Regions from separate parts of the Ruminococcus sp. RTP21484sp1_RTP21281st1_A8_RTP21281_210402 genome, predicted to be linked through region 4. Evidence: riboswitches for the same ligand, from Rfam matches in the RefSeq annotation. Region 4 holds a riboswitch; each other region holds the start of a gene.
The links. A riboswitch is a leader RNA that binds a small molecule or an ion and turns the genes downstream of it on or off. The one in region 4 is predicted to bind cobalamin.

Region 1 (5,391 bases), on a different contig from region 4:
TCATACGGATAGCAGCTGGCACGTCGGAAAGCTGGCTTTTCATAAGGACAATATCTGCTGCGTCGATGGCTATATCCGTTCCGGCACCGATGGCAATACCAATATCTGCTCTGGTAAGGGCTGGTGCGTCGTTGATTCCGTCGCCAACCATGGCAACCTTGCCTTTTTCCTTCAGGGAGCGGATGACGCTCTCTTTTCCATCTGGAAGGACGCCTGCAATAACCTGGTCAACACCTGCCTGTGCGCCGATGGCTCTGGCCGTGCGCTTGTTGTCTCCGGTAAGCATAACTACGTGGATACCCATATTCTGAAGCTCTTTGACCGCCTGTGCACTGTCCGGTTTGATTACATCAGCAACTGCAATGATTCCAAGAAGTTTTCCATCTTTTGCGAAAAGAAGAGGAGTTTTTCCTGCTTCGGCAAGCTTCTCGGCCTGGTTCATAAGAGACGGAGAGACAGCTGCCAGAGTGTTGATGTATTTCATGCTTCCGCCGATAAGCGTGGAAGCGCCAAGCTTCGCAGAGAGTCCATTGCCGGGAAGAGCCTGGAATTCTGTGACTTCCTGGGCTGTAAGACCAAGGCTTGCAGCTTTTTCCAGAATGGCTTTCGCAAGAGGGTGCTCGCTCTTTTTTTCAAGGGCGTAGGCAAGGGTGAGAAGATCGTTCTCAGATACGTCGTCTGCAGGGAAAATGTCAGTAACCTCCGGCTGACCGTTTGTGATGGTTCCGGTTTTGTCAAGGGCTACGATCTGAACCTTTCCGGCTTCCTCAAGGGAGACGGCTGTTTTGAAAAGGATACCGTTTTTGGCACCCATTCCGTTTCCAACCATAATGGCAACCGGAGTGGCAAGACCAAGGGCGCATGGGCAGCTGATGACCAGAACGGAAATTCCTCTTGCCAGGGCGTAGCCAGCCTCATGACCGGTAAGCAGCCAGACAATAGTTGTTATAATTGCAATGGTGATAACAGCAGGTACGAAAACACTGGAAACACGGTCTGCGATTTTTGCAATAGGAGCTTTGGTGGCTGCAGCATCACTGACCATTTTGATGATCTGGGAGAGGGTGGTGTCTTCGCCAACGCGGGTAGCTTCACATTTGATGAAACCAGACTGGTTGACTGTGGCTGCGGAGACAAGATCTCCGGCAGCTTTGTCAACAGGGATACTCTCACCTGTAAGGGCAGATTCGTTGACTGCACTGGAGCCTTCGATAATCACACCATCCACCGGGATGTTTTCACCAGGGCGAACAACAAAGGTGTCACCTTTTACAACCTGGTCAATGGGAACGGTGGCTTCCTGGCCGTTTCGGATGACAACGGCAGTCTTGGGAGCAAGCTTCATAAGACCTTTTAAGGCATCCGTGGTCTTGCCCTTGGAACGGGCTTCCAGCATTTTTCCAACGGTGATCAGGGTCAGGATCATAGCGGCAGATTCGAAATAGAATTCCATCATGTAGTGCATGACAAGTTCGGAATTGCCGTCAACCTGGGCTCTGGTCATGGCGAACAGGGCGTAGACACTCCATACAAAGGAGGCCATGGAGCCGAGAGCTACCAGGGTATCCATGTTCGGAGAGCGGTGCCACAGACTCCTGAAGCCACTGATGAAAAATTTCTGATTGATGACCATGACGATTCCTGCAAGAAGCAGCTGTACAAGTCCCATGGCGATATGGTTGCCATCAAACCAGGATGGCAGCGGCCATCCCCACATCATGTGTCCCATGGAAAAGTACATCAGCACCAGAAGAAAACCTACTGAGGCAATAAGCCGTTTCCTGAGGAGTGGCGTTTCGTGATCTTCCAAGGCTTTCTCAGCATCGGAAACGGATTCCGTCTGACCGGAAGCACCCTTCAGGCTGCAGCCGTATCCGGCTTCTTCTACAGCTGAGACAATGGCAGAGGCTGAGGCAGTTCCTTCCACTCCCATGGAATTGGTAAGCAGGCTTACGGAGCAGGAAGTAACTCCCGGAACCTTGTTTACCGCTTTTTCCACACGGGCGCTGCAGGCTGCACAGCTCATGCCGGTGACGTTGTATTGTTCCATAATAAATTCCTCCTTCGAATACAGTGTTTCGATACCAACGGATTGCTCTGCGCATTCGTACCTCCGCAGGCAGGTACACATTCGGAATGCGCTGGTATCTCACTTCATTAGCTTCTGCAAAGTTGCAACCAGCTCATCAATGGTTTCGTCTTTACCATCACGGATATCTCTTGCCACACAGGTTCGGATATGATTGGCGAGAAGTTCCTTATTAAATGCATTCACAGCAGCATTTACAGCTGCTGACTGAATAAGAATATCGTTGCAGTAAGCGTCATTCTCCAGCATTCCTATAATCCCCCTTATCTGGCCTTCAATACGTTTCAGACGGTTTACCAGCTTCCTGCGCTCTGCTTCGGAACGATCGGTGTGCTTGGTACAACAGCAGGAACAGACCTTCTTGGTAGGTTCCTGGCTGGAAAGAGTTGCAGGATCGGCTGCGGTGTGGCTGCAGCAGGATTCGGATTTATAATCAGCTGTCATAGGCGGACTCCTTTCCTTATATACCCCTTAGGGGTATGTATTTGATGAAACCAATATATACCCTGGCGGGGTATTTGTCAATAAGTAATTCACAGAAAACCTGAGAATTGCGGCGCGAAACCATGCGAAAGCATGATTCCTGTGTATCGCGAAGCGTGTTGCTATGAACGGAGTGAATAGTAATCTGTTTGAAAAATTATTCCCGCAATCTGCACGCCCCACTTTGCGGTATATTTTGCCCGAATTCAGTTGCCGTAGCCCGCTACGGCGCCCTCATCAGGACAAAATCTCCCACAAATTGTGACGCACATCTTGCAGAAAGCCTTTTTCAAACATACTCTAGTTCATAAAAAATACATAAAAAGTTCATAAAAAATATATAATAATATGGTACATATTAAATATCCGAGTCGAATATGTATAATGGTTATAGCGCGAAGGTTGCATCATGAACATGATGCGCAAAAGAGAATCCGGTGAGAGTCCGGAACGATGCCGTCACTGTGTAAGGGAACTGCTTCAGAGCCCACTGGGAAACCGGGAAGGGGGAGCAGTGTTGACCGAAGTCAGGAGAACTGCCTTGGCGTGGAATCTTAGGTCTGCGGTACACAGAACCTGTATTCTCATAACGATACATGAATATTTCCTGAATGTTTTTTGGAAGAAAAGTGTGTATATGAGAATGTGTGCAGTCGCAGAAAATGCGGCTGTTTTTATGCAATGGGAGATTGGTGATAGATTTCCCATGGGATTCTTTATACGTGATTCTATCCGGAAATACAAAAAAAAAGAGGAAAAAGAAATGAAAAGAAAATCTTTATTAGCAATCCTTCTTGCAGCTTCTATGGCAGCAAGCATGACAGCAGCAACAGCAACTGTTGCATTTGCAGAGACAGAGGAAGCAGCAGAGGAGACAACAGACGATGCTGAGACAGCTGATGATGCTGAGGCAGCTGACGATGCTGAAGCAGCTGATGATGCTGAGACAACAGACGATGCAGAAGCAGCTGATGACACTGCAGATGCAGATAAGGAAGCGGCTGATAAAGTAGCAGCACTTATCGATGCTATTTATGTTCAGGAGAGAACAGATGATACAGATGAGCAGTGCAAGGAAGCTAAAGAAGCATGGGATGCCCTTACAGATGCTCAGAAAGAGCTTGTAGAGGGAGAAGAGGCAAGTCCAGAGTATTTCGGACGTGACACAGGTGATGCTTCCAAGGATGATCCGCGTAATCAGGACGAGATCGGTGAGAATGAGCTTCTTGTAGTAAGCTTTGGTACTTCCTTTAACGACAGCCGTGCAGAGGATATCAAAGGAATCGAGGATGCTCTTGCAGAAGCATTCCCGGATTGGTCTGTAAGAAGAGCATTTACCGCTCAGATCATTATCAACCATGTACAGGCAAGAGATGATGAGAAGATTGATAACATGCAGCAGGCACTTGACCGTGCAGTAGCAAACGGTGTTAAGAATCTTGTAGTTCAGCCTACACATCTTATGCATGGTGCTGAGTACGATGAGATGGTAGAAGCTATTGATGCTTACAAAGATAAATTTGAATCTGTAGCAATCGCTGAACCAATGCTTGGTGAGGTTGGCGATGACGCTACCGTTATCAACGATGACAAAGCTGCTGTTGCTCAGGCAATCACAGATGAAGCTGTAAAAGAAGCTGGATATGACAGCATGGAAGCAGCTGCAGAAGATGGAACCGCATTTGTATTCATGGGACATGGTACTTCCCATACAGCAAACGTTACATATGACCAGATGCAGACACAGATGGATAACCTTGGATTCACAAACGCATTCATCGGTACTGTAGAAGGTGAGCCAGAGGATACAGCTTGTGATGAAGTTATCAATAAAGTAAAAGATGCCGGATTCAAGAAAGTAATCCTTCGTCCGCTTATGGTTGTTGCTGGTGACCATGCAAACAATGATATGGCTGGTGATGATGATGACTCCTGGAAGAGCATGTTCGAGGCTTCTGGAGATTTCGATGAGATTGACTGCCAGATCGAAGGTCTTGGAAGAATTGACGCTGTTGAGCAGCTTTATGTAGCTCATACTCAGGCAGCTATTGATTCCATCGCGAAATAATTATCCTGGTATAAATTGTTATTGCAACAGAACAAAAGCAGCTGCTCCTACACTGTGGGGCAGCTGTTTGAGTAATAAAACAAATACGGCACACACAAGTGTACCGTAAATAAAGAAAAAGCAAGGAGAGTTATTATGAAACGTTCATTAGTCATTTTATTAACAGCTGTAAGTATTTCCGCTATGACAGCAGGAACTGCATTCCCGGCATTTGCAGAAGCCACAGAGGCTGAGGCAGAGGAAACCACAGATGGTGCAGAGAATGCCGCAGACAGCGAACTTGAAGACGGTGTTTATGGTGTAGAGTTTGACACAGACAGCAGTATGTTCCATGTAAATGAGGCTTGCAACGGAAGAGCTACCCTCACTGTAAAGGATGGTAAAATGACCGTTCATATTACTCTCGTTTCCAAGAATATTGAGAATGTTTTTCTTGGAACAGCAGAGGATGCACAGAAAGACGGTGCCGAACTGATTCAGCCTACTATTGATAAGGTAACTTACAGCGATGGCATGACAGAGGAGGTTTATGGATTCAATGTTCCGGTAGAGAAGCTGGATGAAGAATTTGACCTGGCAATTATTGGTAAAAAGGGCAAATGGTATGACCATAAGGTAAGCGTTACGGATGTGCAGGAGCAGACTGAGGAAGAAAAAAAAGCAGTTGAGATCGGTGAGGAAGAGAAAAGTGAAGATGCTGATACAACTACAGATGCAGCTGCCGAGGAAGAGAATAAGGATTGATCAATAA
Region 2 (5,391 bases), on a different contig from region 4:
ACATCATCCAGTTTGCATCCTCAGAGCAGCTAACTGCACACGCCAACTCCATTGCAGTCCGCTTTGAAGAGGAAGATAAAAAGGAGCAGTCATGACAAGAGAAGCTACTGTTGAACGAAATACAAAGGAAACTAAAATTGCCATAAAGCTGAATCTGGACGGAACCGGAAAAAGCAGTCTGGATACAGGTGTGGGATTTTTCGATCACATGTTAGATGGCTTTACCCGCCACGGACTTTTTGATCTGGATATAAAGGTGAAGGGTGATCTTCAGGTTGACGATCATCATACCATTGAGGATACGGGAATTGTTCTTGGCACAGCTATTAAAGAAGCGGTTGGAGACAAGAAAGGAATCAGGCGTTACGGAAGCTGCATCCTTCCAATGGATGAGTGTCTTGTGCTTTGCGCCATTGATCTCGGGGGACGCCCGTATCTTTCCTTCGAAGGTACGTTTACCAGTGAAAAAATTGGAGATATGTCCACAGAAATGGTGAAGGAATTCTTTTACGCCATTTCTTATGCGGCAGCCATGAATCTTCACATTAAGGTTCTAACACCGGGAAATAATCACCATATGGCAGAAGCCATGTTCAAAAGCTTTGCAAAGGCGCTGGATATGGCGGTAGCTTATGATCCTCGTATTACAGATGTGCTTTCTACGAAGGGAAGTCTCTAAAGGCAGAACAAACAGAATTACAATTAAGACGATATGATATATGCCACTTGTTTTCATTTTTTTTGAATTGAGCATGAAAGCAGGTGGCATAATTGCAGAAGAATTTTTCATAAAGGAGTATTAAAAATATGGAACAGAACCAATTAAAGTCCAAAATGTCCTGGTCAGATTTCAAATTAAACAGTGACGGCATGGTTCCGGTTATTGTGCAGGATTACAAAACAGACGAAGTTCTTATGCTTGCGTACATGAACGAGAAAGCATACCTTACCACTCTGAAGCTGGGAAAAATGACTTACTGGAGCCGCAGCCGCAACGAGCTCTGGACCAAAGGACTAACCTCCGGTCATGTTCAGTATGTGAAATCATTGACTATAGACTGTGATAATGATACAATTCTGGCAAAAGTAGAGCAGGTAGGGGCTGCATGCCATACCGGAAACCGGACATGCTTTTTTACCCCATTGCTCTAAAGCCTGTTTGAAAAATCATTCCTGCAATCTGCACGCCCCACTTTGCGATATATTTTGCAGAAAGCCTTTTTCAAACACGCTCTAAAAAAGACTGCAAAAGGTAAAATTATTACATGAAAAAACAAATGAAAAACGGTGTGATCAAAGTTTTGTTCCTGGTTCTGATTCTGGTAGGCGCGTATGGGCTGTGGTGTCATTTTCTTACAGATAATGTAATCTGGAAGAAGCTTAAAATAAACGGTATAGCCATTCAGGGAATGACCAAAGAGGAAGCCATTGACGCAATTTCAAAAGATTTTCAGGAAAAATATGAGAACACACAGATGACTATTACCCTGAACGGAAAGAACTTCAAGGTGTCTATCTATCCTGTTCTCGGCCTTAATGTAAAGTCAATTGTAGAAAGTGCCTATGCTCTTGGGCATAGTGCCTGGTTTACTCATGGAACCGACCGCATCGAACTGATGAACAGCAAGACAAAGGAAGAAGTCACCCTTATGCCGGAAGCCAGAAATAAAGACGAACTGGACAAGATTCTGGATGAGGCCGAAATTTCAAAGGGATCCACCACAATACAGACTTCCTGTGAACTTACAGATACAGAGCTGGTTATCACTAAGGGAAAAACCGGAATCGGTCCGGATATGGATGCATTGAAAGAAGCGATTCTAAAAGCAATTTCCATAGAAGATTATGAAGCTGTTATCGAATGTCCTACTATGAAGACACCGCCAGAGGAACTGGATCTGGAAGCCTATTATGAAAAAGTACATACAGATGCCACAGATGCTTCTCTGGGGGAAAATAATGAAATTATTCCGGCAGTTACCGGAATTTCATTTGATGTGAGGTCAGCTGCAAAGAAGCTGGAAAAAGCAAAAGAAGGGGCAAAGATTACCATCCCCCTTGAAATAACCCTGCCCGAAGTTTCTACAGAAGAGATAGAAGCCCTTCCTTATCTGAATCTTCTTGGTACTTATACTACATATGGCGGCGGTACCGAAAACCGTGTTGCCAATTTGAAGCTTGCCGTGGAAGCCTGTGATGGAGTGGAACTTCAGCCAGGACAGATTTTTTCCTACAACGATACTTTAGGTCCACGTACTGAGGAACGAGGGTACAGGGAAGCAACTGTAATTGTAGGAGGCGAACATGCCCAGGATATCGGAGGCGGAATCTGCCAGATTTCCACTACGTTGTTTATGGCATGCCTGCAGTCTGATCTGACCATTGTTGAGCGTCATAATCACGCTGCCCGAATTGATTATGTTGAGGATGGTCTGGACGCAGCAGTGGTGTGGGGAGGTCAGGATTTCCGTTTTCAGAATAATACTGCTTATCCAATTAAAATTGAAGCCTCTTACGATGAAAAAGAGGAAGCCGTAACGGTATCCATTTACGGAACCAAAACTGACAATAATACGGTAGAGATTACTACAGAGCATTCCGATCCAAACACCTGTAAAACCTACCGCAGTGTCTACGATGAGAATGGAACACTGCTCCGCACAGATGAAGTCGGGTACAGTAAATACAAGCAATAACCCTATAAATCTATTGATTTCGACATAACGGTCTGCTATAATGAGGTGAATTGAATAAATCCGTTTTCAGTGCCAGACATATCTGTCTGCTACAGCGTGCAGATTGTGGGAATATTTTTTCAACACGCTCTAAGAGGGAATCAGGTGAAAGTCCTGAACGATCCGGTCACTGTAAACAGGGAGTAGAATCCAGTGAAACCATTGGTATATTGCTGAGAAGGATGGATTCTGTGTTGATCTGTAAGTCAGGAAACCTGCTGAATTCGTTTAATGAAAGCTTCCGAAGAAAGTACTTCATTCTTATTAATATATTTGATAATACAATATATTGAATTTTTAGTGCCTGTTTTCTCAGAGGAAGCAGGCATTTTTTTGAAATAATCCTGTCAGGATTGCCCATTGTACAAACAGGCTCCAGAAGCAATTGGGATTTATTCAGATTATAAAATAATAGGAAGAATCGAGGAAAAAGAAATGAAAAGAAATTCAAAACGCTTTCTTGCACTGTTCCTTTCCGTCGCGATGACGGTCACTCCTGCTGTACTTACACAGGCAGAAAATGAGGATGCAAACGTACAGGTTTCTGTTACACCAACTCCAGAAACAGAGGCGGAGAAGACTGCTGTTGCTGCTGAGACTCCTGTGCAGGAGAACGCAACAGCTGAGGAAGAAAACACTGACACTACAGTAACTCCGGCAGCAGTGGATGCCTCTGCTGTGAAAGAGACACCTGCTGCTACAGAAACACCTGCCTCTGAGACCACTCCTGAGGTTACTGCATCACCTGCTGAAGAAAGCAAAAATGAAGAAGCAGAAACTCCACAGCCTACAGCTGCACCAGAGCCAACTGCTACTCCAGAGCCAACTGCAACCCCGGAGCCAACTGCCACTCCACAACCAACTGCAGCTCCAACCCAGGCACCATCTCAGAATGAAATTACAGACGCCGGAATCAAGCTTGAAAAAGAAAACGGTAATGAATTTGCAATGTTCGTAATCACCGGTTCCACAATAAAGGTTTCTGCGGACAAATATATAGTCACACTTTCTACTGCAAAACAGAATTATGACATGATCTATCTTGGCAGTTTCAATGACTCCGATAAAGAAGCAAATGCCATCAAAGGAGTTGAAAACAGTGCAGGAGGCTATACCTACACTTTTGAAGTTACTGCAAGCAAGGAAGCTCAGACAATAGCAGTCGTTCCTCATTCCAAGAAGAGCCAGAACTGGTACAAGGGTATATTGACGATTACCGTACCGGCAGTTCCAGGATATGGAGAGGCTGTTCCAACACCGGAACCAACTGTTTCTCCGGCGCCTACCGGAGCACCAGTTGAGACTCCGGCACCAACTGAAACTCCAGTGCCAAGCACAACTCCGGAAGCAACCACCACCCCAGAGCCAACAGCAACCCCTGCTCCAGGCAGCTGTGCAAGCGGAATTTATAATATTACAGTAAACTCCAGTTCATCTATGTTCCGTGTAATTGACTGTGTCCTTACTTCCAAAAACGGAAAAATGACAGCTGTTCTTACTTTAAGCGGAACTGGTTACGACTATCTATGTCTGGGAACAAAAGAAGAAGCTGCCGCAGCAGATTCCTCCACCTGGGTTCCATATGTGGCAGACGCAAATGGCAAATATACATATGAGATTCCTGTTGAAGCCCTGGACAATGGAATTGCAGTTGCTGCTTTTTCCCACAAAAACCAGATCTGGTATGACAGGATCCTGACTTTCCAGTCCAGCACTTTGAATAAGATAGGTGACGTACAGGATGATCCGCAGCCAGACACTGCTCCTGACACAACAATCACAGCAACTCCTGCACCCACTGCAAAACCAAATAAAAAACCGACAGCAACCCCTACACCAACAGCAACTCCAAAGCCAGACAAGAAACCGGAAGAGGAATCCAAATACGAATCTGACTTAAGCGGCGGAACAGTATCTGTAAACAGTTCTACTACATTAGCAGATGGAACCTATACTCCTGACAGCTTCTCCTGGTCTGGTGGTTCTGGAAAGGTCAGCATTTCCTGTAACAAAGTTACGGTAACAAATGGTCAGGCATATGCGACTATTGTATTCAGCAGTGAATATTACGGTTATGTAAAAGCCAATGGAAATAAATACTACGGTGCATGCGGCGGCGGAACTTCTACTTTCACAATTCCGGTAGCACTGAACCAGAATAATACGATCATTGGTATGACAACCAGAATGTCCCAGCCTCATGAAATCACTTACACCATTTATATCGCTTTAAAGGGTGCAAACGATCCGAAGAAAACAGACAAGGATAACCCGGCAGATGACAACAGCATGCTTTCCACAGGAAACAAGAAGCTGGATGATTCTGCACCAGAGATCACAGGTCTTGAGTATAAAGACGAAACTACTCTTGAGCATGCAAAATACTTTAAGCTTTATCACTACGCAAAGGGCATTACCCTTCTTGAAGTAGATATGACAACAGATACTGCAAGAAAACCGGAAACTGTTGATTCCGGAAAAGAAAATGCAAAAACAGAAGCTGCTGATTCCCAGGAACTTACAGGTACAGAAAAGCTCTACATGGGCAATGTTGTAAAATACCTGATCGTACCTGAGGGTGCTGTTATCCCTGCAGGACTTGATAAAGATGTAATCGTGATCAACCAGCTGGTAGAATCTGCTTATGTGGCTTCCA
Region 3 (5,391 bases), on a different contig from region 4:
TCTTATATCTATGGGAGCCATACTATGGTCGATTCCAATCATGGAAATACTCATCTTATGTAATTCTCCTTAAAAACATTTTGCTTTGGCGTTTTGTGTTTCTATCTTTTTTCCGCCACCGCTAATTTTACTAATTTGCAGGGAGATTGTCAATAAAACAACAATGAAAAACTTCCAGGCGGTTCGATTATGGGCTACTTATCCGTCTGGAAGTTTTCTTATATTCTTCTTATCTTTTCATTCCCTATGAGTGCCTCTAACCACCTGAATGCCTCTGTCTTCCAGCATTTCACAGATACGGGTTATTCTTGGGCACTCTTTTTTGCCGTCGATCAGACAACATACACCAACATGCATAACTTTTATGTCTTCACTGACCAGCCTGTCAATTTTTTCCAGAATTCCTTTGTCATCATCTGGTTCTGCAGGATTCATACTTTTACATCCATTGCATGTCATCATTGCTGCCAAACAGGTATCCTGGGAATATTCCTTAAAAAAGGCCTCCCGTTCCATAAAAGCCTTCAGACATCCCACCCTGGCACAGACATCGTTGGAATGAAGACAGGTCAAAGTTCCGATCTTTGTCATTTTTCTCACCTTTTAACTCTTGTGCCTGTTTATTTTATAAGAACAAAATATGCATTTTCCCCTGACTGTCATAGACAACTTCTGATTCCACCTTATAAATCCGTCGGATCAGCTCCGGTGTCAAAACTTCCCCAGGAGTACCCTCCCCCTCCAGAACACCGTCTTTTAAAACATAAATCCGGTCGCAGTATGCAGCTGCAATGTTCAGATCATGAATTGCAGAGATCACGGTAACATCCAGATTCTTTACCAGCTTCATCAGCATGATCTGATGAGTGATATCAAGATGATTGGTAGGCTCATCCAGGATCAGGGCAGGCGTCTGCTGTGCAAGAGCTCTTGCAAGAATCACGCGTTGCTGCTCGCCTCCTGATAAAGTGGAAAAGCTGCGGTCTGCAAATTTGTCCATCTGAACGGTTTTCAGCGCTTCCTCTACGATCCGGTAGTCATCTGCATTGTCTCTTTCCAGAGTTTTTTTATGAGGCGCACGCCCCATCAAAACTACTTCTCTTGCGCTGAAATCAAAATTATAGTAATTGTGCTGGGCTACCACCGCCATTTTCTTTGCGGAGCTTTTTGCATTCATAGCATAAAGTTCTTCCCCATCAAGATATACAGCTCCGGAATCTGCCTTTAATACACGGTAAATACATTTCAGCAAAGTGGACTTTCCACTTCCGTTAGGTCCAATGATTCCCACCAATTCCTTATCTCTGGTTTCAATGGAAATTCCCTTAAGGATTTCTTTTGCCTGAAAATTTACCCGGATATTTTCTGTGGTTATTTTCATCCCTTTTTCCCTCCGAAACCATAAGATTTGCGAACCAGTAAATAGATAAAACAAGGCGCTCCAATAATGGAAACCAGAACACCGATAGGCATTTCTGAGTTTTTCAGGATCACACGGCACGCCACATCACACCAGATCAGAAAGGAACTTCCAAGCAGAGCACTAAGGGGAATCAGGCGGCAGTGATCTGTTCCAAACAAGATTCTTACCACATGAGGAATCACCAGACCTACAAAACCGATCACTCCGGCACAATACACGGCAAATCCTACCATCACAGAAGAAAGAATCAGATATGCAGTCCGAAATCTGTGCAGATCTGTTCCCAGGGTAATAGATACTTCATCGCCCAACAGCATCAGATTCAAATTCCTGTACTGCGTCCAGAAAAGCACTACACACACCAGCGTCACAGGAAGCATCACACTTACCCTTGACCAGTTGGCCCCGGCAAGACTTCCCATGGTCCATTTCATAACCTCTGTGGCACCATTTTTGTCATTTGTTATGTAGATCACAAAATTGGAAAAAGCAGAACAGACTGCGCTGATTGCCATTCCTGCAAGAATCAGCTTCGCCGATGTTGCTTTGCCTCCCATATTGGCAATTGCAATAACCGCAAAGGATGTGAGCATGGCTCCTATAAATGCGCAAAGCCCTACGGAGTTTCCTCCAAGGAAGCTGCCGATTCCAAGCATGATCGCCAGAGTTGCCCCGAAAGAAGCACCAGAAGAAATTCCAAGTACATAAGGATCTGCCAAAGGATTCTGCACAATTGCCTGCATGACCACGCCACACACAGAAAGAGCCATACCTACCGCCAGTGCTAGAAGAACCCTTGGAAGCCGGATCAGCCATACAACATCATGAATGGCCCCCTCAGAGTAGGAGGCCATACTTTTTATGTGGAATATTTTGTACAGAATCACGCTGTATACATCTTTCAATGACAGATCTGCATTTCCAAATGTAACAGCTGCCAGAATGGAAAAAAACAGAAATGCGGCAAGTCCCACAAGAGCTGTTGCATAGATAGATGAACGAAAAATTTTCTCTTTTTTCACTGTTTTTTCCTCAATATATCCATTCCACAATCCAATTAATCAATTGCAACATCTGGATATAATCCCTTAGCAAATGTTTCCACTCCGTCCTGGGTACGGGTTGCACTTGCGTACATTTCGCTGAGCATAATTGGATATACACGGCCATTCTTTACTGCGTCAAGGCTCTGGAGGGCTTCATCATCCTGGATCACGGCCATCTGGCTTTCCAGAACACTCTGTGGATCGTCACCTGCATATGGCATGTATACCACAAAGATCACATCCGGGTTTGCTGCAATAATGTCCTCTTTTCCAACGGTAGAAGCATCTGGATTTGCAAGAGTTGCACCTAACTTGGTTACCATATCTCCTCCGAGACTGCTTGCGCCATAGTTTGTAATGTCCTCACCAAGTGGCTCAAGAACCATTACTGTAGGTTTCTCTTCTACATCTTTTGTTGCCTCAAGTGTGTTGTCAATTACAGCTTTGATATCGTCAACAATTGCTTCTGCCTTATCCTGTACGTCAAAAATCTTACCAAGGTTCAGAATATCTGTATATTCATTTTCCAGTGTTCTCTCACCGCCTGGACGGGTATTAGAGTTATAATAAGTGTTGCAGCCTTTATCGATCCAGTTGGTTACATTTCCAAGGTTCTTATCAGAAAACAGGGAACTCCAGGAAAGGATCATATCTGGCTCCAGCATAGTGACAGTTTCAAGGGATGGGGTAAATTCATCAAGATAATTTGTTTTAGAAAATGCTTCTTTCAGATCATCCGGAACTTCGTTGTCAAGACCTGCAGTTGCAACAAGGCGGTCCTCAAGTCCAAGTGCCAGCATTGTCTCAATGCTGCCCTGATATACTGCGATAACCTTTTCCGGTGCTTTTTCATAGATGGTTTCGATCTCGTTTCCATCGTAATCATAGGTAGTGATGGTTAAAGGATACTCGGTTCTGGTCTCACCCTCAGAAGCATCCTCTTCCTCGGAAGCATCTGCAGTCTCTTCAGTCGGCTGGTTATCCTCTTTGATGGTCTCAGAGTCTGCACGCTCTGCTGCATATACTGCAGGCGCTGCGGACATGGTCATAGCAGCAACCATCATCATAGCCATGATTCTTGTAGTTAAAACTTTGTTTTTCATTTCTTTTCCTCTCTTTTCGTTTGTTTTCGTAACCGAAAAGATGGGGCTTCAAAAAGCGTCACTGCTACCCGTGACTTAAAAGGCACTTTTTACGGAAGCTCCTCTTCTTACCTTCGTCAAGCAGGTTTCCTGACTCGCAGGTAGTAACAGCATGGCTTCCCTTCTCACGCATATACGCAATGGTTTTCATAAGCCAGCCTTCCTGTATACAGTGGCCGCAACCGTTCAGGCGTTGCACCTGATTCCCTCTCACAGCGAAATCGCCGTTCACTTAACTGGTATTCAATTACTTCAACAGTCTAGCATATCTCTTCTTTAAAAACAACAATATTATTACCAATTTGCAAATTTTTTGGTCAATTATCTGGCAGTTTTTATATGCTCTACAAACAGCCTCCGAATGCTTTCGTATTCGCCAAGACCCTTCAAAACAGTTTCTACTTTATAGCCTTTCGCTCCGATCACATTTTTCCAGGAATCCGCTTCCTCCCCTGCCATATCATTCTTGGCATGGTCACCTGCCACGATCATAAATGGTGCGATCACAACTTTCTTGGCATCGCTTTTCTCCAGCTGGTTCAAAGCCTGGTCAATTTCCGGATAACCCTCTACGGTTGCCACGATCACATTTTCATATCCCATATCTTTGAATCTGTAATCAAGAGCGGCATAAACCGTATTTGCATAATGCTCTGTTCCATGACCCATAAGCACAAGTGCAGTCTTCTTATCCTGAATTACAGGAAATACATCTGTAATTGTTTTTACCACATATGCATTGTCTTCTTCTGTGGTAAGCAGCGGATTGCCGAATTTCACAGACTGGAAGTGATTAGCAGCTGCAAGAACGTCTGCTTTCATAAGATCGTTCTCCACTCCATTCATTACGTGAGTTGGCTGAACGATCACCTCTTCGATTCCGTCCTGTGCCATGCGCTCCATAGCTTCTTTCACGTTATCATAATGAATGTGATCCCGTTTTTCAATCTTCGCCAGGATCATCTTGCTTGTCCAGGCACGATAAATCCTGTACTGGGGAAAAGCGGCTCCAATTGTCTCTTCAATTGCGTCAATAGTCACTTTTCTGGTATCCTCATGGCTGGTTCCAAAGCTTACCACAAGAATTGCTTTCTTGGTGAGATTACCCATTCTCTTACCTCCATAGTTTTATTTTTACACTGTAATTATAAGGTAAAAATAAATTTTTTCAACTCAATTTTTAATAGCTTTAGCGTCTTGTCCTTCCTTTTTATTTATGGTAAATTTTACCTTGGAGGTGTTACTTTTATATGAATAAAGAAAATCAGTCTAAGATCATAGAACTTGTAAGACAGACAAAGCCACTGATCTTTCAGGAAATGACACATGAAAAGGTTACAGAAAAAGGAGCTGCAGATTACGTCACAAACGTAGATGTAGCTGTGCAGAAGTATCTGAAAGAGGCGCTTGGAAATGAATTTCCGGATATCGCACTGATTGCCGAAGAGAAAGAGAACCTTGGGCTGGATCCGGATAAATCATACTGGATTCTGGATCCCATTGACGGGACTACCAATCTGATCCGGGATTATCACTTAAGTGCAGTTTCTCTTGGGCTTTATGAAAATGGGGAAATTACTTTCGGTGTAGTTTATAATCCATTTACCGAAGAACTGTTCTATGGGGCAAAAGGGGAAGGTGCTTACCTGAATAGAGCTCCTATCCAGGTTTCTAATCAGCCGGAATTCAAGGACGCGGTAGTATCCTTCGGTTCTTCTCCTTATGAGAAAAACAGGGCAAAGGAATTGTTCCCGATATTTTATAATATCTTTATGAACTG
Region 4 (5,391 bases):
TCCCACAGCTGCCAGCCTTTATATTTTCTGATTATTTCAGTCCTAACTGAGCCATAACCTGTTTGGTGATCTTAGCTACTAACTCTGCATCTGCATTAGCAGTGTCAGCTGCAGGAGCATCACTTCCACCTACGAAATCATACTGATATCCTGGGAACTGTTTGTAGTCCTCGTTGTGGCATGCGCCGCCGCAGTTGTGGCAGTTCAGGCCGTCTTTGTTCTGACAGAGGTTTGCAGGATGTTTTCCAGGCATACCGAATTTACGACGGATCTCATAAAGTTTCTTAATGTTCTCTTTATCGAATTCCTTCGGGCCGCCAAGAAGCTTGCTCTGATACAGAAGCTGTGCATAGAACTCTACAGATTCCATCTTCATGTATGCAGCGTTCAGATCTGTGCTCCATGTAAGAGCTCCGTGGTTCTCAAGAAGAACAGCATCGAAATATGGAAGATATTTCTCAAGGTTATCCGGAATCTCCATTGTAGAAGGTGTACCGTACTCAGCGATCGGAACACATCCAAGAGCGATAACTGCCTCTGGCATGATTGGCTGTGTAAGCGGAATACCAGCAATAGCAAAAGATGTTGCATAAATTGGATGAGCATGTACAACAGATCCTACATCAGGTCTCTTCTCATATACTCTCATATGCATCTTGATCTCAGATGATGGTTTGAATCCCGGGTTAGCCTGAAGAACATTTCCTTTGGCATCTACTTTACAGATGAACTCTGGGGTCATGAAACCTTTGGATACACCAGTAGGTGTGCAAAGGAACTCGTTGTCATTCAGTTTTACAGAGATGTTTCCATCATTTGCTGCAACCATGTTGCGGTTATAGATTCTTCTTCCGATGTCGCAAATCTGTTTTTTGATTTCGTATTCGTTTACCATGCTTTTTTCCTCCTTAAGCACATTCAGGTGCGGTGGATTATGTATGTTATAGTACCGCACCGGGTAACTTATCATGGCTAGGCATAGCTAGCCTGTTACTTTTTAGGTTATGTTGTAAGTTTACACCATTCCACATTATAAGTCAAGGTTTTTCCGTTGTTTTATGTTGTTTTATGTGGATTTTTTTCTGGATTGCTATGTTGTTTTTCGTGGTTTTGCTGGTTTTACTGTTTTTCCACATTTGACAGGTATTTTCTAATTCACAGGATCAGAGGCATCTTTTTCCCATGGCATTACATCGCCATCTTCCCTAAGATATTCCAAAATCTCCGGAATGCCCTCCTGCTGCCTGGAGTCTACATAAAATATTTTTTTACAGCCGGCAAGCTCCAGCCAGGACGTGGCAAGTTTTACATTTGCATCCGGATTGTGGATTTTGGTAACAATTCCAATTACTTCACGGTTGGCCATACAGGTAATGCAAGGTGGAAAAAGGCAATACGGTTCCGTGGCAGATACCAGCAGCCCTACCACATCTGATTCATATGTATACAACGCCAGGGCGTGTCCCAGACCTTTCGTCTGGGCATACTCTCCTGGCGTATCTACGATCACATCAAAATTATTTACATATTGTGTTTTATGATAATGTATTTTTTCACCACGCAGGGCCTGGGTCAAAGTAGTTTTTCCAGCCTCGCTGCGACCGATCAGAACAAGTTTCTTCATATTCTGTCAAGTCCTTGTAATGGGGCATAAAGTAAAGCCCAGTTTATTTCCCACATAGTCCAGAATTGCGCTGGTAGAAGCTTCTACTTCCGACACAGTACCTGTGATGATCAGGCTTCCGCTGAAACGGTCAACAAACCCCAGTTCAATGCCAGATGATTTCATCGCAATATCTGCCATAATGATAGCAGTTTCTGCCGGACTTACAGTCATGATCCCAATGGCCGCTCTTGAGTAGTCCAGCGACGGATCAAGACCCAGCTTGGTGTAAAGAATCTTATCCGGATTGGCAATGATATGTGCCAGGGAAATCTGCTTGCCTGGCACAAGCTCCTGTACAATTCTCTGTTTCATTTCCGGAGACATATTATCTGTGTATCCCATTTTCTCCTCCTGAATAAAGAGTTTTTATTTTCTAATTTGATTATACCTTTCTGATTTCCAAGTGTCAACAAAAAGCAACACTTCTCTGCATGCTATATGTGGTTTTTCTTGTACTACAATGTTGTTTTTATTTGTTTTCTCTGTTTTTTCTTATTTATGATTGACATGCTTTTTACCCTCTGGCATACTAAAGTTAACTGTAAATGGCTTTTCAAAACACTTTTATAGTGAAATTACCAGCTGCATATATTCACGTAATCTTGACTAGGAGATGATTTTATGTATCTTTCTGATATACACACACATTCCATTGCCAGCGGACACGGCACAACCTGCACCATCAGCGACATGGCAAAGGCTGCTTCTCAAAAAGGGCTGAAGCTTCTTGGAATCACAGACCACGGACCAGCCACTCTGGCTGCCGGAACTTCTTCTTATTTCCGAAGCCTGATCTATTCGCCCAGGAAGCGGTTCGATGTGGAATTATTATATGGAATTGAACTGAACATTCTGGATACCGATGGAAAAACAGATCTGCCACAGGAGCTTCTTGATAAGCTGGACTACGCAATCGCCAGCATGCATTATCAGAATTTCCGGCCAAAGACCAGGGAAGAAAATACTGCTGCTTTTCTGAACGTAATGAAGAATCCGGTTATAAAGATCCTGGGACACATTGATAATCCCCAGTATGACATAGATTACGACGCAGTTGTAAAGGCTGCCGGTGAAAACGGTGTTCTCCTTGAGATCAACGAAGCTTCCCTGGCGCCTTACGGATATCGGGGCGACACCCATGCCAACTGCGCGCAGATCCTGTCCTGCTGCCGGAAGTATCTGGTTCCAATCGTTCTTTCCAGTGACAGTCATGGAACAGAGCATATTGGAGACTTCACTTATGCCGCTGATTTCGTTCATAATGCTATGTTTCCAGAGGGTCTGATTCTTAACAACCAGATTCCGAAATTAAAGATGCTGTTAAGCATACGATAAAAAGGATCCAGCTTGCAGAATTCCAATGGAATTTTGCATTACGCAAAAACTCTCCGAGAAATATAAATACGTAAGCTTAACTTCGTATATATTCCGGAGAGTTTTTTATACTTATTTCTTTGATTACTCATTTTCATTTTTATGATCTGCTTCTCTTACTTTCTGCATCATCGCAGCAAGTTCCTGATATTTTCCTGTCACATAACCGTAGTTTTTCTTCTTATGAGGGAGCTGACAATTCGTACAATCTTTAAATCCCTTCTCATTATATTTGAAATTTCCGCCGCATTTGTCTCCAAGGGCATAAAGCGGGCAATAGCAGAACAGACAGTTAAAGTCCTCTGGATCAGCTCCTTTATGGCATGGAAAATACTCACATTTCTTATGACTGAAATAAGCGTATTCTTTATCTTCCCAATATTTTTTCTCCATATTTCTCTCCTTATCTCATACAGCTCAAAACAAAATATTCTTTATATTCTATTTCGTAATGCCCCAAAATCAAATGCAAAAAAAGAATCCCGCTTACAGGAATAGAATACGGCCAGAGCGTGTTTAAAAAAGGCTTTCTGTAAGATGTGCGTCACACCCTGCAGGAGATTACGGGAATAATTCTACAAACAGGCTCAGGAAAAGTGTAAAAAAAATACCGCATATGCGGCTTCTGAATCATCATTATTTAAGAGGGAGCGATGCTACTCCGGGGTAGAATATGATCCGTTCATATATACGCGGAGGGAACGGTTTCATCCGAAGTAGTATCGCCTGCCATTTAATCTGTATAATTCTTCTGAACAGGCGATCATTCCATAAAAAATGTCCACTCACAAAAGCGGACAACATCTCAGGGCTGCGGATTCCCCAAAACTGGTTGTTACACTTTCATCGGAAGTTTAACCTCGCCATACCAAGCAGGTTTCCTGGCTCCAGAATCATCACTTCCTCTCTCCTTCTCATGCGTAAGCACAATGGACTATGAGATTCGCTCCTCTGTTACAGTGACCGGATCGCTCAGGTTTCTCACCTGATTCCCTCTTTCTGCCAGCTTATAGCTGTCAGCACTTAATATGTTCACTATGGAATTATACTGACATCATATTACCACCGGTCACTGTCTTTGTCAACCCTTTGAAAGGATTTTTTGTTATTTTTTTATCAACCTGATGGTGCTGTCACGGCGTGAACAGCAGCGTCAGCTTCTCCAGAATCTTCTCCACCAGGATTTTCGCTGTTTTTTCATGAGATCTGTGCCCAGGGTGCTGCCTTGATCCAAATTCTCCTTCCTGTGTATCCGGAAGCCTCACAAATTCCACGCGCTCATCCCCTGTTTTTCTTTTATAATTCCCCACCGCTTTCTCAAGCGTAGGCAAAATCTCATCTCCAAGCATTCCATAACACCACAGAATATAGCTTTCCGGATTACATACGCGCAGTTTTCTCAAAAAGTCTTCCACAGCCTTTCCAACCCTGTCCATATTCTTCGTGCCGCTGCTGTCGTTTGTCCCCAGATTCACCACGATCACATCAGGCTGAAACTTCTGGAAATCCCATTTTTCCATAGCACCCAGTTGTTTGTTTCTTTCTCCATTTAAAAGACCGCACACCTGCTCATAATATAGCGGGATTGCCTGCTGCTCATTGCCTTCCCAGGAACAGAAAACGCCCCAGCCGCTCTGACTGATGCAATTGTACACCGCGCCCAGTTCTTTTGCTGCCATATATGCATAATTATCCACGGCATTGAAGCAAAAGGAATTCCATGTCATTTCTTCTCCTGCACCGCTGCCGCCCTCACCAGAGGTAATGCTGTCCCCTATTACCTCCAATCTGAGCTTTGGTGTTTCAAGAGGTAAAAACTCACCGTCAGTTTCAACCTCCAGAAGCTGAAGCAATGTTTTTTCATCTGTGGGAAACGCAGGGGTATCACGAAGAAGCTTTACATTTCTTACCTTATCCCTTTCCATATTACGGAAAAGGCAGATTTCCTGTTCTCCCTTATTTACCATAAGCCGTTGGGACAATACGCCGTCTACGATCACATCCACCCATGGCTCAAAAACATCATAATCGGAGCGGATTTTCACCCATATTTCTGTTGCTTTTACATTCAGTTCAATTCCGGAAGCGGTCCAAAATAGTGTTACCGGTTCCAGACTGCCATTCGTTCTTCCTAATATTCTTAAATATGGAATTTCCTTCATCTGATAATGGCTAAGCATTTTTCTCCACCTCTCATCTGGCTATACGAAATATTTATGTTACGATTTTCAGACAATACTTTTATTCTTACTATACTTCTTTTTTCTTTACTTTTCCACATTATTTTCAGTAAAAAGCCCCTTCCGGATTTTCATCTCCGGAAAGGGCTCACAAATTCATTTATTCAGATT

Region 1: another riboswitch for cobalamin. It lies ahead of AB5170_RS21385 (sirohydrochlorin cobaltochelatase); the one in region 4 lies ahead of AB5170_RS06515 (cysteine-rich small domain-containing protein).
Region 2: another riboswitch for cobalamin. It lies ahead of AB5170_RS14290 (hypothetical protein); the one in region 4 lies ahead of AB5170_RS06515 (cysteine-rich small domain-containing protein).
Region 3: another riboswitch for cobalamin. It lies ahead of AB5170_RS11755 (ABC transporter substrate-binding protein); the one in region 4 lies ahead of AB5170_RS06515 (cysteine-rich small domain-containing protein).

What each region holds. Positions count from the first base shown of each region.
Region 1 is NZ_JBCPGE010000073.1:790-6,180, forward strand. Features, by position in the region: gene AB5170_RS21365 (heavy metal translocating P-type ATPase) at 1-2,050, opposite strand, end outside; gene AB5170_RS21370 (metal-sensing transcriptional repressor) at 2,150-2,533, opposite strand; partial or broken gene AB5170_RS21375 (DUF6783 domain-containing protein) at 2,695-2,805, opposite strand; partial or broken gene AB5170_RS21380 (DUF6783 domain-containing protein) at 2,782-2,883, shown strand; cobalamin riboswitch at 2,955-3,131, shown strand; gene AB5170_RS21385 (sirohydrochlorin cobaltochelatase) at 3,336-4,640, shown strand; gene AB5170_RS21390 (hypothetical protein) at 4,776-5,384, shown strand.
Region 2 is NZ_JBCPGE010000030.1:2,213-7,603, reverse strand. Features, by position in the region: gene hisD (histidinol dehydrogenase) at 1-95, shown strand, start outside; gene hisB (imidazoleglycerol-phosphate dehydratase HisB) at 92-679, shown strand; gene hisI (phosphoribosyl-AMP cyclohydrolase) at 808-1,152, shown strand; gene AB5170_RS14300 (hypothetical protein) at 1,136-1,186, opposite strand; gene AB5170_RS14295 (VanW family protein) at 1,266-2,696, shown strand; cobalamin riboswitch at 2,800-2,973, shown strand; gene AB5170_RS14290 (hypothetical protein) at 3,171-5,391, shown strand, end outside.
Region 3 is NZ_JBCPGE010000022.1:7,901-13,291, forward strand. Features, by position in the region: gene hemA (glutamyl-tRNA reductase) at 1-54, opposite strand, end outside; gene AB5170_RS11740 (CGGC domain-containing protein) at 238-591, opposite strand; gene AB5170_RS11745 (ABC transporter ATP-binding protein) at 626-1,381, opposite strand; gene AB5170_RS11750 (iron ABC transporter permease) at 1,378-2,445, opposite strand; gene AB5170_RS11755 (ABC transporter substrate-binding protein) at 2,481-3,572, opposite strand; cobalamin riboswitch at 3,674-3,862, opposite strand; gene AB5170_RS11760 (sirohydrochlorin cobaltochelatase) at 3,933-4,721, opposite strand; gene AB5170_RS11765 (inositol monophosphatase family protein) at 4,862-5,391, shown strand, end outside.
Region 4 is NZ_JBCPGE010000010.1:7,084-12,474, forward strand. Features, by position in the region: gene AB5170_RS06495 (class II aldolase/adducin family protein) at 32-895, opposite strand; gene AB5170_RS06500 (EutP/PduV family microcompartment system protein) at 1,151-1,624, opposite strand; gene AB5170_RS06505 (BMC domain-containing protein) at 1,631-2,008, opposite strand; gene AB5170_RS06510 (phosphatase) at 2,288-3,001, shown strand; gene AB5170_RS06515 (cysteine-rich small domain-containing protein) at 3,125-3,433, opposite strand; cobalamin riboswitch at 3,894-4,082, opposite strand; gene AB5170_RS06520 (GDSL-type esterase/lipase family protein) at 4,174-5,220, opposite strand; gene AB5170_RS06525 (NlpC/P60 family protein) at 5,390-5,391, opposite strand, start outside.